Regions from separate parts of the Paenibacillus sp. 2KB_20 genome, predicted to be linked through region 2. Evidence: riboswitches for the same ligand, from Rfam matches in the RefSeq annotation. Region 2 holds a riboswitch; each other region holds the start of a gene.
The links. A riboswitch is a leader RNA that binds a small molecule or an ion and turns the genes downstream of it on or off. The one in region 2 is predicted to bind cyclic di-AMP.
Positions count from the first base shown of each region.

Region 1: linked by a shared signal. The riboswitch ahead of AB4124_RS07385 (hypothetical protein) and the one ahead of AB4124_RS05270 (TrkH family potassium uptake protein) in region 2 are both predicted to bind cyclic di-AMP.
Region 3: linked by a shared signal. The riboswitch ahead of AB4124_RS21645 (C40 family peptidase) and the one ahead of AB4124_RS05270 (TrkH family potassium uptake protein) in region 2 are both predicted to bind cyclic di-AMP.

Region 1 covers NZ_JBFRHH010000002.1:344,894-349,113, reverse strand. Annotated here, with positions in the region: gene AB4124_RS07395 (proline dehydrogenase family protein) at 1-279, shown strand, start outside; gene AB4124_RS07390 (hypothetical protein) at 338-802, opposite strand; cyclic di-AMP (ydaO/yuaA leader) riboswitch at 1,505-1,672, shown strand; gene AB4124_RS07385 (hypothetical protein) at 1,803-2,213, shown strand; gene AB4124_RS07380 (potassium-transporting ATPase subunit F) at 2,364-2,441, shown strand; gene kdpA (potassium-transporting ATPase subunit KdpA) at 2,472-4,151, shown strand; gene kdpB (potassium-transporting ATPase subunit KdpB) at 4,173-4,220, shown strand, end outside.
Region 2 covers NZ_JBFRHH010000001.1:1,119,489-1,123,708, reverse strand. Annotated here, with positions in the region: gene AB4124_RS05275 (CPBP family intramembrane glutamic endopeptidase) at 1-1,589, opposite strand, end outside; cyclic di-AMP (ydaO/yuaA leader) riboswitch at 1,881-2,025, shown strand; gene AB4124_RS05270 (TrkH family potassium uptake protein) at 2,091-3,431, shown strand; gene AB4124_RS05265 (potassium channel family protein) at 3,448-4,122, shown strand; gene AB4124_RS05260 (LysR family transcriptional regulator) at 4,159-4,220, opposite strand, start outside.
Region 3 covers NZ_JBFRHH010000007.1:582,046-586,265, forward strand. Annotated here, with positions in the region: gene AB4124_RS21630 (copper homeostasis protein CutC) at 1-137, shown strand, start outside; gene AB4124_RS21635 (ROK family protein) at 173-1,126, shown strand; gene AB4124_RS21640 (hypothetical protein) at 1,523-2,050, opposite strand; cyclic di-AMP (ydaO/yuaA leader) riboswitch at 2,312-2,441, shown strand; gene AB4124_RS21645 (C40 family peptidase) at 2,445-2,921, shown strand; gene AB4124_RS21650 (stalk domain-containing protein) at 3,152-4,220, opposite strand, start outside.

The DNA of each region.
Region 1 (4,220 bases), on a different contig from region 2:
CATTTTGATCAGGGTGCCTACGTTGCGATTGCTTCGCATGATGACAACATCATCGACTGGGTGAAGGTGTTTGCCGAGCAGAGCCACATAGACAAACAGGAATTTGAGTTTCAGATGCTGTACGGGCTGCGGATGAACGATCAGGCAGCGCTTGCACAGGACGGCTACCGCATTCGGTGTTATATGCCCTACGGAACGATGTGGTACCCGTATTTTACGCGGCGGCTGGCGGAGAAGCCGGCCAACCTGATGATGGTGCTCAAAAATATGTTCAAGTGAGCGGGGGAAAACAATCAATTGAAAGTGAAGCGAGGACGGTAGCTCTCTAGCTACTGTCCTAGAAGAAATAATACGCCTCCGAGCAGTCCATCAGGAAGGAACGCTCCAGCGGCAAGCTGCCTAACCGCTTACGGGTGATGTGCTGTTGCCGATTGGTCTCCAGATCGGCGAGCGCCGATACGGCGAGCTGCATCCGGGCGGATCCCCACTGGTGCTGCTTCTGGGCATAGCGAACGGCCTCGGTCACGGACATGCCTTTCAGCCTCGTAAAGACGGCTGCCCAGCGGACTAGATCCGTGAATTCCCTGTTGCTTGGCAGCGCATATTCGGCATAACCGGCCGCGTCTTTGCAGCTGATTTTGAACAAACCGCAGTTCCAATCTCGTTTGCTCCAGGGGATAAAGCGTTCAGCCGAGCCCTGGTCGAAACGCAATATCTCCATATGGCGGATGGGCTCTACACTTAATGCGGGAACTTCGGTTTCGATAACGGATGTCAGTGCATCCTCGATGAATTTCGTCATGATCTACGCTCCTTTATAGGAATGTTATATGCACGGTAAAAAGGCCTGGTGAGCAGAGATCCCCCGCTCTCCAGGCCTTTTTGTCGTTAGAGGCCCTGCTCCATTGGCGATTTTGGTTCCCCCGTCTCCCCATCTGTGGGGAGCTCAGCGTATAACGAATGTTTCGAATAGATGGATGAATCATACGCCGGAGGAAACTAAAAGTAAATGATCATATGGGACGGATATATTCCGAAAATCGATGAAAACCGTGTAAGAAAACGTGTACATTCAGTCGTGTCATCGATTATCATGGCAAAATCTCGGTATCTCGATAGATTGCGATAAATACAAGAAAACAAGAGAAATACATAGTATAGAGTAGTATTCGAGAGATAATGAAGCGATACTGGTCAGTTCCTGTTCGACATAACGCCACATGTGTTTTTGCTCACATTTACTTCCTGCAGGGCCAGACGTATGATACGAACTATGAATTGACGGACATCAGCGACAGGCAAACGGGCAGCCGTTCCATGAAGGCCTACAGACAGTGTGAGAGCTCAGTTGGGCTCTTTTATGGATCGAATCTCGGGCGAAGGCGCCATGGGTCTTCGCTGAAATTGCAGGATGATGCGACTCTCACCGCTCGAACCTGATGCTGTGTTGTTTTGCCGGACCTGGATGTTTAGTCAATGGCTAATAGAATAACATGCTACTCGTTTTCAATTTTCGCTGAGTCCTTGAATGGAAAAGGAACGGGGGAACCAGTCGGGAGATGAATCTATCTCTCAGGGGTGAATCCCATGGACAAGATAACGGTCTATGGGTAGGGCGACTCTCACGCCCGAATCCGTCAGCTAACCTCGTAAGCGTATCGAGAGAGGCAACGATTGTCGTGGACTTGGGCCACGGTGTATTTCACCGTGTCCTATTAAGGAGCCTGCGGGAAGAGTTCTTCTCTTTCCACAGGCTTCTTTGTTGTTGTCTTCTCTTTCCGAACTTAGGAGGAGAACAAAAGATGGAGAAATCGCAGGAGTTTATCCTGGTATCCGCACCGAACAAGGCCGGGGAAGAATTTATCCGCCAGCTGATCTTTAAGCGCATTTCGTTTGTGGCCATAGCCAACAACCGGGTTGAACAGGAGAGGCTGCATGAGCTGGGCTGCACCAACATGATACTAATCGATACAAGGGACGAGCAAACCTGGATCATTCCCGAGTTTCCCGTCAGCAAGGTGTTTCTGTTCGAGAGCAGCTTGAATCTATGCTGCCGCTATTTACGGATTTGCCGGACCTGGACCACAGAGTCGATTTATGTGATTACCCATTCCAGCAATCCGCGATTGATATACAAAGGGCTGGGTGCCGATGTGGTGCTTCATACGAACCATCACCAGGTATCCTTCCTGATTTTGTCCATTGTCAGCTAAGGTCTTGGCTGATATCACAACGAGGTTTTAGGAGGTTATATTCATGCAGGATTTATATATGGTGCTCATATTGGGAGGAACCTACGGACTGTTCATGCTGTTCATGTCTTGGTGTGGGCGCGTGGTTTCTGAACCGGAGGCGGATTAACCATGATGATCATTTTGGTATGCACGCTCTTTATTTTTCTGTACTTGATTTATGCGCTGATTCACCCTGAAAAATTCTAGGGAGACAGCTGAAGGAGGAAGGCATTCGCCATGGGCATTTTACAAATTGCCATCGTTATACTCGTTCTGGTGCTGCTGGTAAAGCCGCTTGGAACTTATCTATATCAGGTGTTTCGCAATGAAGGCAATGGAACGGACAGATGGTTCTCCTGGGCGGAGAAACCGCTCTTCACACTGATTGGTTTGAAAGAACGCAAGGGAATGACGTGGAAAGGTTATGCCATCAGCTTTGTGATGACGAATATCGTGCTGGTCGCGTCTGGGTATTTGATTCTGCGGTTGCAGAGAGTACTACCCTTCAACCCGAATGGCATCGATAATATGGAATCGACCTTGTCGTTCTCTACGATCATCAGCTTTATGACCAATACGAATCTTCAGCATTACAGCGGGGAGTCGGGGTTATCCTATATGGCCCAGATGGCTGTCATTACGATGATGATGTTCACGTCTGCGGCAACCGGGCTCTGCGTGGCGATTGCTTTTATCCGGGCGGTGACTAGCAAGGGCTCAACCGTCGGTAATTTTTTTGAGGACTTCGTCAAAGCTCACACCCGGGTGTTCATCCCGGCTGCGTTCATCATTGCAATGGTACTGGTTGCGCTGCAGGTGCCGCAGACCTTGAAGCCTACGCTCAGCGTCACGACGCTGGAAGGTAGCGAGCAGCAAATAGCCGTAGGGCCAGTAGCTGCGCTTGAATCGATCAAGCATCTGGGCACCAACGGCGGCGGGTTTATGGGAGTGAACTCGGCACATCCGTTCGAGAACCCGTCCCCGCTGACCAATGTCATCGAAATCCTGTCCATGTGGAGTCTCGGGGCGGCACTTCCGTATACGTTCGGTTTATTCGCCAAGAGCCGCAAACAGGGCTGGATTATTTTCTCGGTGATGATGACCTTGTTTATCGCTTTCCTGTCGCTGAACTATGCCGCTGAAACCAATGGCAATCCGGCGCTGAACCGCTTGGGCATCGATGCCTCGCAAGGCAGCATGGAGGGCAAGGAGGTCCGGTTCGGGGTTGCTCAATCTTCTCTGTTCACGACGGTGACGACCGCGGCCACAACCGGGTCGGTCAACAACATGCATGATACACTCACGCCGCTTGGAGGGATTACGCCGCTGTCCCTGATGATGCTGAACTCTGTTTTTGGCGGAAAGGGCGTTGGGCTGATGAATATGCTTATGTACGCGATATTGGCGGTGTTCCTGGCCGGTCTTATGGTTGGTCGAACCCCCGAATTTCTAGGCAGAAAAATCGAGGCGCGGGAGATGAAGCTGATTGCGATTGTTATCCTGGTGCATCCATTTATCATCCTGGCTCCGACCGCCCTTGCGCTGATGACAGATGCAGGGCAGGCAGGCATTACCAATGCGGGCTTTCATGGCATCTCGCAAGTATTGTACGAATACACGTCTTCCGCTGCCAATAACGGTTCCGGATTTGAGGGTCTGTCAGATAACACGCCGTTCTGGAACATTACAACAGGACTGGTCATGCTCTTCGGCCGTTACATTTCGATGATTGCCCTGTTGGCGGTGGGCGGCTCGCTGATGCGGAAGCAATGGGTTCCCGAGACGCTTGGGACGTTCCGGACAGATAATAAGCTGTTTGCCGGCATTCTCATTGCAGTGGTTCTGATTATCGGTGCATTGACCTTCCTGCCTGTACTTGTGCTTGGTCCGATTGCTGAGCATCTGACGATCCGTTAATAGAAAAGGTGGCCTATTACCATGAATAATACGAGAAAAAAAGTGATGTCCAAAGAGATGGTTCGTCAG
Region 2 (4,220 bases):
TAGAAAGCACCAATCAGCAAGTTGGTGGTGTCCTTGAGCAAGATCAGGCTAATACCCATCAAGATGCTATTAAAGATGACATGGGAGAACATGGCCGCCAAATACCCATATTTCAAAAAGATGTAGCTGAACAGCAAGCCGATGATAACCAGTTCAATGGGCCGGGAAATTACAGGGTATATCGGATAAAGCGTATGCCCGAGCGCCCAGATGAGCGAGGTAATCAAACTGGCAACGAAAGTATTGCGGACGATCTTTTTCACCATTTTGATTCCGAACAGTCGATAGACGGCCTCTTCGGATATGCCGGCCAGCCAGGCCATCAGCGGAAACAGCCAAGGATAGAGCATGTTGTAAGGCGACTGTGTGGCATCCGTGGTGGACCATGTATTTAAGGTTAGGCCCAGAACGATAAAGATAATGGATTGGACCCCAAGCAGGATGAAAGCCCACATATATCCCAGCTTCATGCTGTCCAGTACATAATGACCGTATCCGGGTTCTTTGGCGCGCGGCCATGGATTGAGCCCGTCTTCTTTTTGCCATAGTCCGTTGCCCCCGACAAGGGAGAAATAGAGCAGGGCGGAGAATATGAGCGAATAGACCGCATAGAAAATCATCATCCCGAATATACCGGTTTGCGACATCCCCTCGGATTTGAAAACGGGAATCAGATTATACGTATTTAGCATCTGAATGATAAACAGCAGCACCGCTAGGAACAGGCCGCGCTTAAACGACGTATAGGCTCTGGTCTTTACGCTGTACACAATGGCAAGAATGCCAAGGATGAGGGTGAACAGGCCATACCCTGCGAGTGTCAGCAGCGTTGCATCCTGAGTCTGCTTGTTGACATAGGCGGAATGGGCGAACGGGACTGAGAAGGATGGCTCATAGGAGCGTAATTTCCCATGTTCGAAGGTGAAACGGTGCTCCAATCGGGAATCGCCAATCTTGGATTCCGGGTCCACATATCGGAGCCGGGGTTCCCCTTCCCGTGTAACCAGCTCAAGGCGCGACAGGTCATAGCCCGCTCGCTGGAGCCAAGGCTCCGCGAGCGCTTGCTTCTCGGCTAATGACATGCCGTCCTCGACGACAAGCAGCATCTGCCTTTGTACATCGCCCTTGTTCAGCTCAATCCGGTCATAGCTGGAGCGGGCGTAATCGTACGAGAAGCCGACGATGCCTGAATTTTGCATGTGCACGTCCACATTGAGGGCATTGCCTCCCGGCTCGCTGAAGCGAACGCGGTATACGTCATAGGGATATTTGGCTTCATAGGTTTTGTTGTATTCCGAAAGTTTCTTTTCCTTCGCCAGATATCCGTAAAGTTCCGATTTGGATTGATATGTAACCAATGTGTCATCCGTTTTTGCAGCCGTAAACTGCAAATGCTCCTGAGCAAAGCTTGAAGCCGCTTGCCGAGCCTGCTCCTTGGATATGATATTCGGAGATGCCATCTCGGTAGAATCCGGATTCGTCGACGGAAACACCTGAAATAATAGGAACAGAATCAGGCCGACTGCGGCAGGCGCGATGAGCTGTTTGAGATTGGGCTTCAGCTTCAAGGGCTCTCTTGCACGATTCATGAAATTCCTCCTCTAGGAAAGTTGATACTCCCACTGGTATTCGATATGCCTGATTAAGTACGCATAGAGTCAATATAACATAGTTATGAAAGTCATAAGCAGCTTATCCCAATATCCGGAATAATGAAACAAATCGATGAAAATGAATGAAAGGTTTCGAAAACGTTAGAGAACCCTATGCTTGTATTCTTGAATATGCCCAATTCGCGCTCTTTTAAAGATTTTTTGGGTGAAAAACGGCATTGGGTTACGTACCAGATTGCGTTATAATCACATCATGCTTCAAGGAACCGAATATTCCAGCCGAATTTCGTACTGAAAATGGGGGAACCATGTAATTGGGGTGAATTTCATTATTCCTAGAATAATGAATAGGGCGACCTGTGGAAATGCCCGAATCCGTCAGCTAACCTCGTAGGCTGCAGCACAGGAACCAGACCGTAAAGGGCACTGCGTTTTCCAGTGTCTTTTTTTCTTGATTTTTTTTAAGAAGGTGACCGATTGAACTCTAAATTTAACTGGCTCAGGTTGTCTCCACCGCAGATTCTCGTGCTTGGTTTTGCGGCTATTATCTTCATCGGGACGGCGCTGTTAATGCTGCCGATTTCCACAAGTACAGGTGAACCGCTTGAATTTATCGATGCCTTGTTCACTTCGACATCGGCAACATGTGTAACGGGTCTGGTTGTGGTGGATACAGGAACGACATTCAGTTCCTTCGGCCAAGTCGTGATTATGCTGCTGATTCAGATCGGCGGGCTCGGATTCATGACGATGGCTACTTTATTTGCCTTGGCTCTGAAAAGACGCATATCGCTCAAGGATCGTCTCATTCTGCAAGAAGCGATGAATCAGTCCTCGATGGAAGGAATCGTAAGGCTGATTCGCAGAGTGTTGTTGTACTCCCTCATCATCGAGGCCTGTGGTGCCATCATTCTATCGATCCGCTGGGCGTTTGATATGCCGATCGGCCAGGCGATTTATTATGGCGTTTTTCATGCAGTCACGATGTTTAACAACGCCGGTTTTGATTTGTTTGGTGATTTTCGGAGTTTGACTGGGTATGTCTACGATCCTGTAGTCAACATAGTCGTGATGTTTTTGATTGTCTCAGGTGGGATTGGTTTTATCGTATTATCCGATCTGATTGATTTCCGAAAACAGCGGAGACTTTCCTTGCACTCCAAAGTGGTGCTCACCATGACGGCTACCTTGCTGCTGGTTGGATTTATCGTCATTCTTATATTTGAATTCACCAATCCGAGGACGCTCGGCTCTCTGAATTGGGGCGGAAAATTCTTCGGTGCGTTATTCCAGTCCGTAACGCCGCGTACAGCTGGCGCGAATACTATAGATATTACGGGGCTTCGACAGGCCACGCAATTTTTTATCGTGATTCTGATGTTTATCGGAGCATCCCCAGGGTCAACCGGTGGCGGTATCAAAACAACAACCTTCACCATTATGGTGGGGGCGGTTATCGCCATGATGCGCGGGCGTGAAGACATCGTCATGTTCCGTTATCGCCTGGCCCAGGAGCGGGTGCTGAAGGCACTGACCATTGCATTACTGGCACTGCTGCTCGTTCTAATCGTATCGATGATTCTGTCAACGACAGAGGAAGGGAGCTTCCTGGAGATCCTATTCGAAACGACATCCGCCTTCGGTACGGTGGGTCTCTCCATGGGTTTAACGCCTGAACTGACGGGATTCGGGAAGATTTTGATCAGTATTACGATGTTTGCAGGGCGATTGGGGCCTTTGACGCTTGCTTATGCACTGGGGCCAAAAAAGGGTAAAGAATTATATCGTCATCCGGAAGGCAAAATGATTATTGGATAAGGAGTACAGGAGAGACATGAAACCAAAGCAATTTGCAATCATCGGTTTGGGACGATTTGGCGCCAGCCTGGCGCTTGAACTGATGGAACAGGGATATGAGGTGCTCGGCATCGACCGCAGTGAAGAGGTTGTCGAGGATATGAGCGAGCTGCTGACGCACACGGTGGTGGCGGATGCTACGGACGAAGAGGTGCTTAAATCGCTCGGTATCCGTAACTTCGACTGCGGGATTGTGGCGATCGGGAACGATATTCAGATGAGCATCTTATCCGCCATCTTGTTAAAAGAGCTTGGTGTCGCCATGGTCGTTGCCAAGGCGATTTCGGTGCTGCACGGCCGGGCGCTGGAGAAGCTGGGCGTGGACCGGGTGATCTTTCCGGAAAGGGATATGGGGATCCGGGTAGCTCACCAGCTTGTCACGCCCAACCTGCTCGACTATATCGAATTATCCAAGGACTATCTGATTGTGGAGATGACGGTCACGGACTGCATGGACGGAAAAACGCTTAGCGAGCTCAATACGAGGGTTCGCTACGGTGTCAGCGTGGTGGCCCTGAATAAACAATCCGGCATCATCGTAGCGCCAACAGCCATGGATGTGGTGAACTCCGGCGACATTATGGTCGTTATCGGCTCCAATGATAATGTGGATCTCTTTGAGTCTGAGGTCGTGAATATGCTCGAAAAATAAATAAAGAAGAAAAAAACCTGACGACCCTATATACCGTCAGGTTTTCTTCGTTTTATCCTCCTCCAGCTTACGGAACAGGATTTCCGTTTCGTCAATCC
Region 3 (4,220 bases), on a different contig from region 2:
AAATCATACACGATTTTATCGACCGGACCGGTGTGAGCGAGGTCCATTTCGGCTCAGCTGTTCGGTACGGTCGATCAGGGCTGAAGCCCATCGATCCGGTCGAGCTGCGATCGCTGGCTGAGAGCATACATCAATAGAAGTAGCAAACCTATCGGAAACAGGTGAACAAAAATTGCAAACCGTATGGAATAAACAGCAAGAATTTGTGGTTGGCGTTGACCTTGGGGGTACGAAGATCGCGGCAGCGCTCTTTGATTCCGAAGGACAGCTGCTGAACCGGGAGCAAATGGAGACAGCGGGTGCGCGTACGGCTGAAGAAGTGGTCGCGAGAATTACGAACATGATCCGCAGTGTGTCGGACGGCCACCCTCTTCGAGGCGTAGGGATGGCTTCACCCGGAACAGTTAACAGTAGGGAGGGGATTGTCATTCATGGTACGAATCTGCCGGAATGGACGAATGTCCCCCTCAAAGCCTGGATGGAACGTGATCTGCATACGGAAGTACAGGTGCTGAATGATGCCAATGCAGCCGCATGGGGAGAGTATGTAAGAGGTGCCGGAAGAGGGTCGACGAACATGGTGTACGTGACGCTAAGCACCGGCATCGGCTCAGGGATCGTGCTGGATGGGAAGCTGTTCCTGGGCAGCAGTTCATTTGCTGGGGAACTGGGACATCATATCATTGATCCGAACGGTCCGCAGTGCAATTGCGGGAGCCACGGCTGCTGGGAGGTATTTGCTTCAGGAACGGCCATCGGCCAGGCAGCATCCCAGCGGATGCTCACCCAGCCCAGCGTAATTTCTGAACTGGCCGCAGCCGAGGCGGGAGTGAACGCTAAACATGTTTTCGAGGCTAAACGTCTTCATGACCCCGTCGCAGTAGAGGTCATCGATCGAGCCATCTATTATATGGCGCTAGGACTGGTTAACGTCATTCACAGCTTCAACCCCGATCGCATCGTGATTGGAGGGGGAGTAAGCAGAGCGGGCGATCTTTTATTTCCGCAGCTGCGGGAAATGACAGATAAGCTGGTCATGCCATCCTATTTAGGCACGTACGAGATCGTTCCTGCAGGACTTCGGGACGATGTTGGTCTGGTTGGAGCTGCGGCCTTGTTCCAGTAGCATAGGTGTAAAGAGAACGTTACGGATAGAATAAAGGATGGAATAGAGGTTAGATAAAAAGCGTTCGGATCGGCGACGTAGTTTCATGTTAACCGAGCTTAAGCGAATTAGACAAAAGCCGCCCTTCAGGGGGCGGCTTTCCAATTATTCATAGAGAGCGGGAAACGGAGCGATCATTTTTTTCGTTATAAGTCCGTAACATGTGACAAGTGATAGGCGTGAACCGTAAGCCGTCATCCGTTTTCACTGGAGGCGAGTTTTTGGTTTCCTGGTTAGGTTTGTTTGTATCCGACAAACAATAAGCGGTTGCTCACACTTTCCCGCGATGCCGGCGGAAACCGCCGGCTCCAAACCCGCACGTGGGATGACCTGCAGGCTTGGAGCCGGCGGCTGCCGCTATTCCATGTACTTGGATGCGTCAAACGTAATCATGGACGTATGATTGGCATGTTCAATCAGTGAAGAGAGCTTGGTTACTTCGCGTTCCTTCTTCCGCGCTTGCGCCTGATAAGCTTCCGGATCATATAAAGCGACGTTGAACAGCGTTACGGCACCATCTCCGCTGCCACGGCTGCTCTGCCGCTCCAGCTTCTTGCGGGAGCCGAGATGAGCAAGTTGTCCGATATCGCTGCGGATCTGTTTGGCCAGCTCGATCGCTTCCATGATGGTCATGTCGGAGCCGTTCCAGCTAATGGTTTGCGTTGTATTGGAGATTGCCATCAGCAAATCCAGCTTTCTGTAATCCGCGGCGGCGGCTTCGATTTCTTCCGTAATGGCATCCACACTGCGTGCAGGATATTCCGCCGTTTCCCCTTTTTCAATGATTGTGCTGCTGTTGTTCAAGCGTTCCGACATCAATTGATTCAAGAGACGGTTGATTGCTGCCCGGACTGCCAAAGCTTCAGCCATCGTGATTTGTCTCATAAGTGATCGATCACCTCTTTAATTTCATTACTGATTATGTAAACGCATAGGTTTGTAAAAAGTTGCTAGATTATTAAAAAAAGCAGTTCGAGAAGGAAAGCAGAGTTACATAATTGTCATGACTGTGTGAAGATGGTTAAAAAATAGTCGGCCGGAATTAACCATCTTTACGACAGCTCCAAACATAAAACGATAGATTTTTAGGATATGATTGACAGCATCCTTGCTTGTATACTATATTAAGAGAAGGTTACAAAACGTTAATGAATTTTGCCGAATTTCGTTTGGAAAACGGGGGAACCGTCTTGGGTGAATTACTCTTGTATAGAGAGTATAGGGAACCTTCAACCGAACCCTTAGCTAACTCCGTAGGCATCGAAGGAGAGAACATATTTTGAAGAAGTTTGTCATCACTTTGCTAGGGTCTGCAATTATTTTTTCTTCCGGTGCCGTATCAGCATTTGCTGATCAACAACCGAATTTTCAGTATCAAGTGAAGCAATTGGTAGGAACTCCATACAAATGGGGCGGAACGACCACTAGCGGGTTTGATTGCTCCGGATTTATTCTGTACATGTTTAGAAATTTTGATATGGATCTTCCACGCACTTCCCAAAGCCAGGCTCAAGCCGGTGAACATGTGGATCGCGAAGATCTGCGGGTTGGAGATTTGGTATTCTTCAATACAAGCGGCAGCGGAATTTCTCATGCAGGCGTTTACATTGGTGACGGACAATTTGCGCATGCTTCCAGCAGCAAGGGAGTCAGAATCAGCAAGCTTAGCGATTCATATTACGAGCCACGTTATGTCACGGCACGTCGTGTGTTGAGTCAAGAAAATTATGCGAGACTGGTAGGAAGCGCAAGCTAATTGGATTACATTGCAGTTTAGGGTTCAATACATAACCAGAAAGCCTGACAAAGGGTTGTCCTTGTCAGGCTTTCTTTTTTTTAGATATCAGAAAGTATAAACTTCGAAGCTTGTGACTTCCTGATATCGCAAGAAAAACGTCTACTAACTGCGGTCTGTCATCTGTGAAAGTAGCGTCGATAGAAGTTTTTCTTACTATAAGTCTGTCAATCCCCACAGGGGTTGTTCGGTTACTCCTTAACAACAGAGGCATTCACAGCTGCTTCCATCCCGTTATTATAGAGACGGAACAAGCCAAGACGCCAGAAAGCAGCGCCTTTCAGATCATAGCGTTTGGCCAAACCGAGCTTATCGTCCACGGAAGTGGCTGTTTCGCTGCTTAAGCTGATGCCAAGCAAAAGCTTCTGCTTCGGGACACCTGCTTGGAGTGCCAACTGGATCGCTTGGTCCACCAGGCTGTTTGGTTCGGGTACCTGAGATTTGGTTCCGACCGGATTGTACTGATAAGCCATAACGATGAGATCATCGGCGATGGAGGCCAGCGCTTTGTAATCGTAACCTTTATAGGCGCTGTTCAATGGCGGCACCGCTAAGGACAGAGCAATGTCATGCGGCAATGCTGCCTTTAATTGCTTGACATAATCATTGAGCAGCTTCTGCTGGTTTACGACATCCAGTTTAAAACCGAGCCCTTCAAAATCAAGTACAACGCCGCCGAAGCCGTTCTCCGTTACCGCGGATGTGATGCCTTCAATGGACTTTTGGCGCAGGCTGCTGTCGCTCAGTACTTTGGTTAATTCGCCGTTTCCATCTAAGGCATAGACCATGAGGTATGGTTTAATCTTCTGGTCCGTAGCATCTGCTACCATCGATTGCGGCGTAACGTCACCGGCCGCAGCGGGCAGGCGGTACTCGTCGCCTTGAAGCGTGAACTGACCTTCACGATCGATGCGGCTCCATCCAAAGGCGACTGAATTCATAGATGCAACAAGATCCCGTTCTTGGAAAGATTGCAATGCATAGAAGGCTCTCAAATGCATCTCGCGCTGCGGCGATACAAGGGAGACCGTGCGAGTTGCCTGATTCCAGCCCACATCGACACCGAAGTGGCTGCTGAACGAGCTAAGCGGGATCAGTACACGGCCTTCCCGTTGAACCGGCGGGGCCGCAAGCTTCACTTGTTTTCCATTGACCGTTGCTGTCGTGCTTCCCACCTGAAGTAACACTTCAGTCGATTGGCCTTTCACACTGCCGATGGCCTTTACGGTTTGCGTCTTGCTATTCCAGGTGATTTGAATG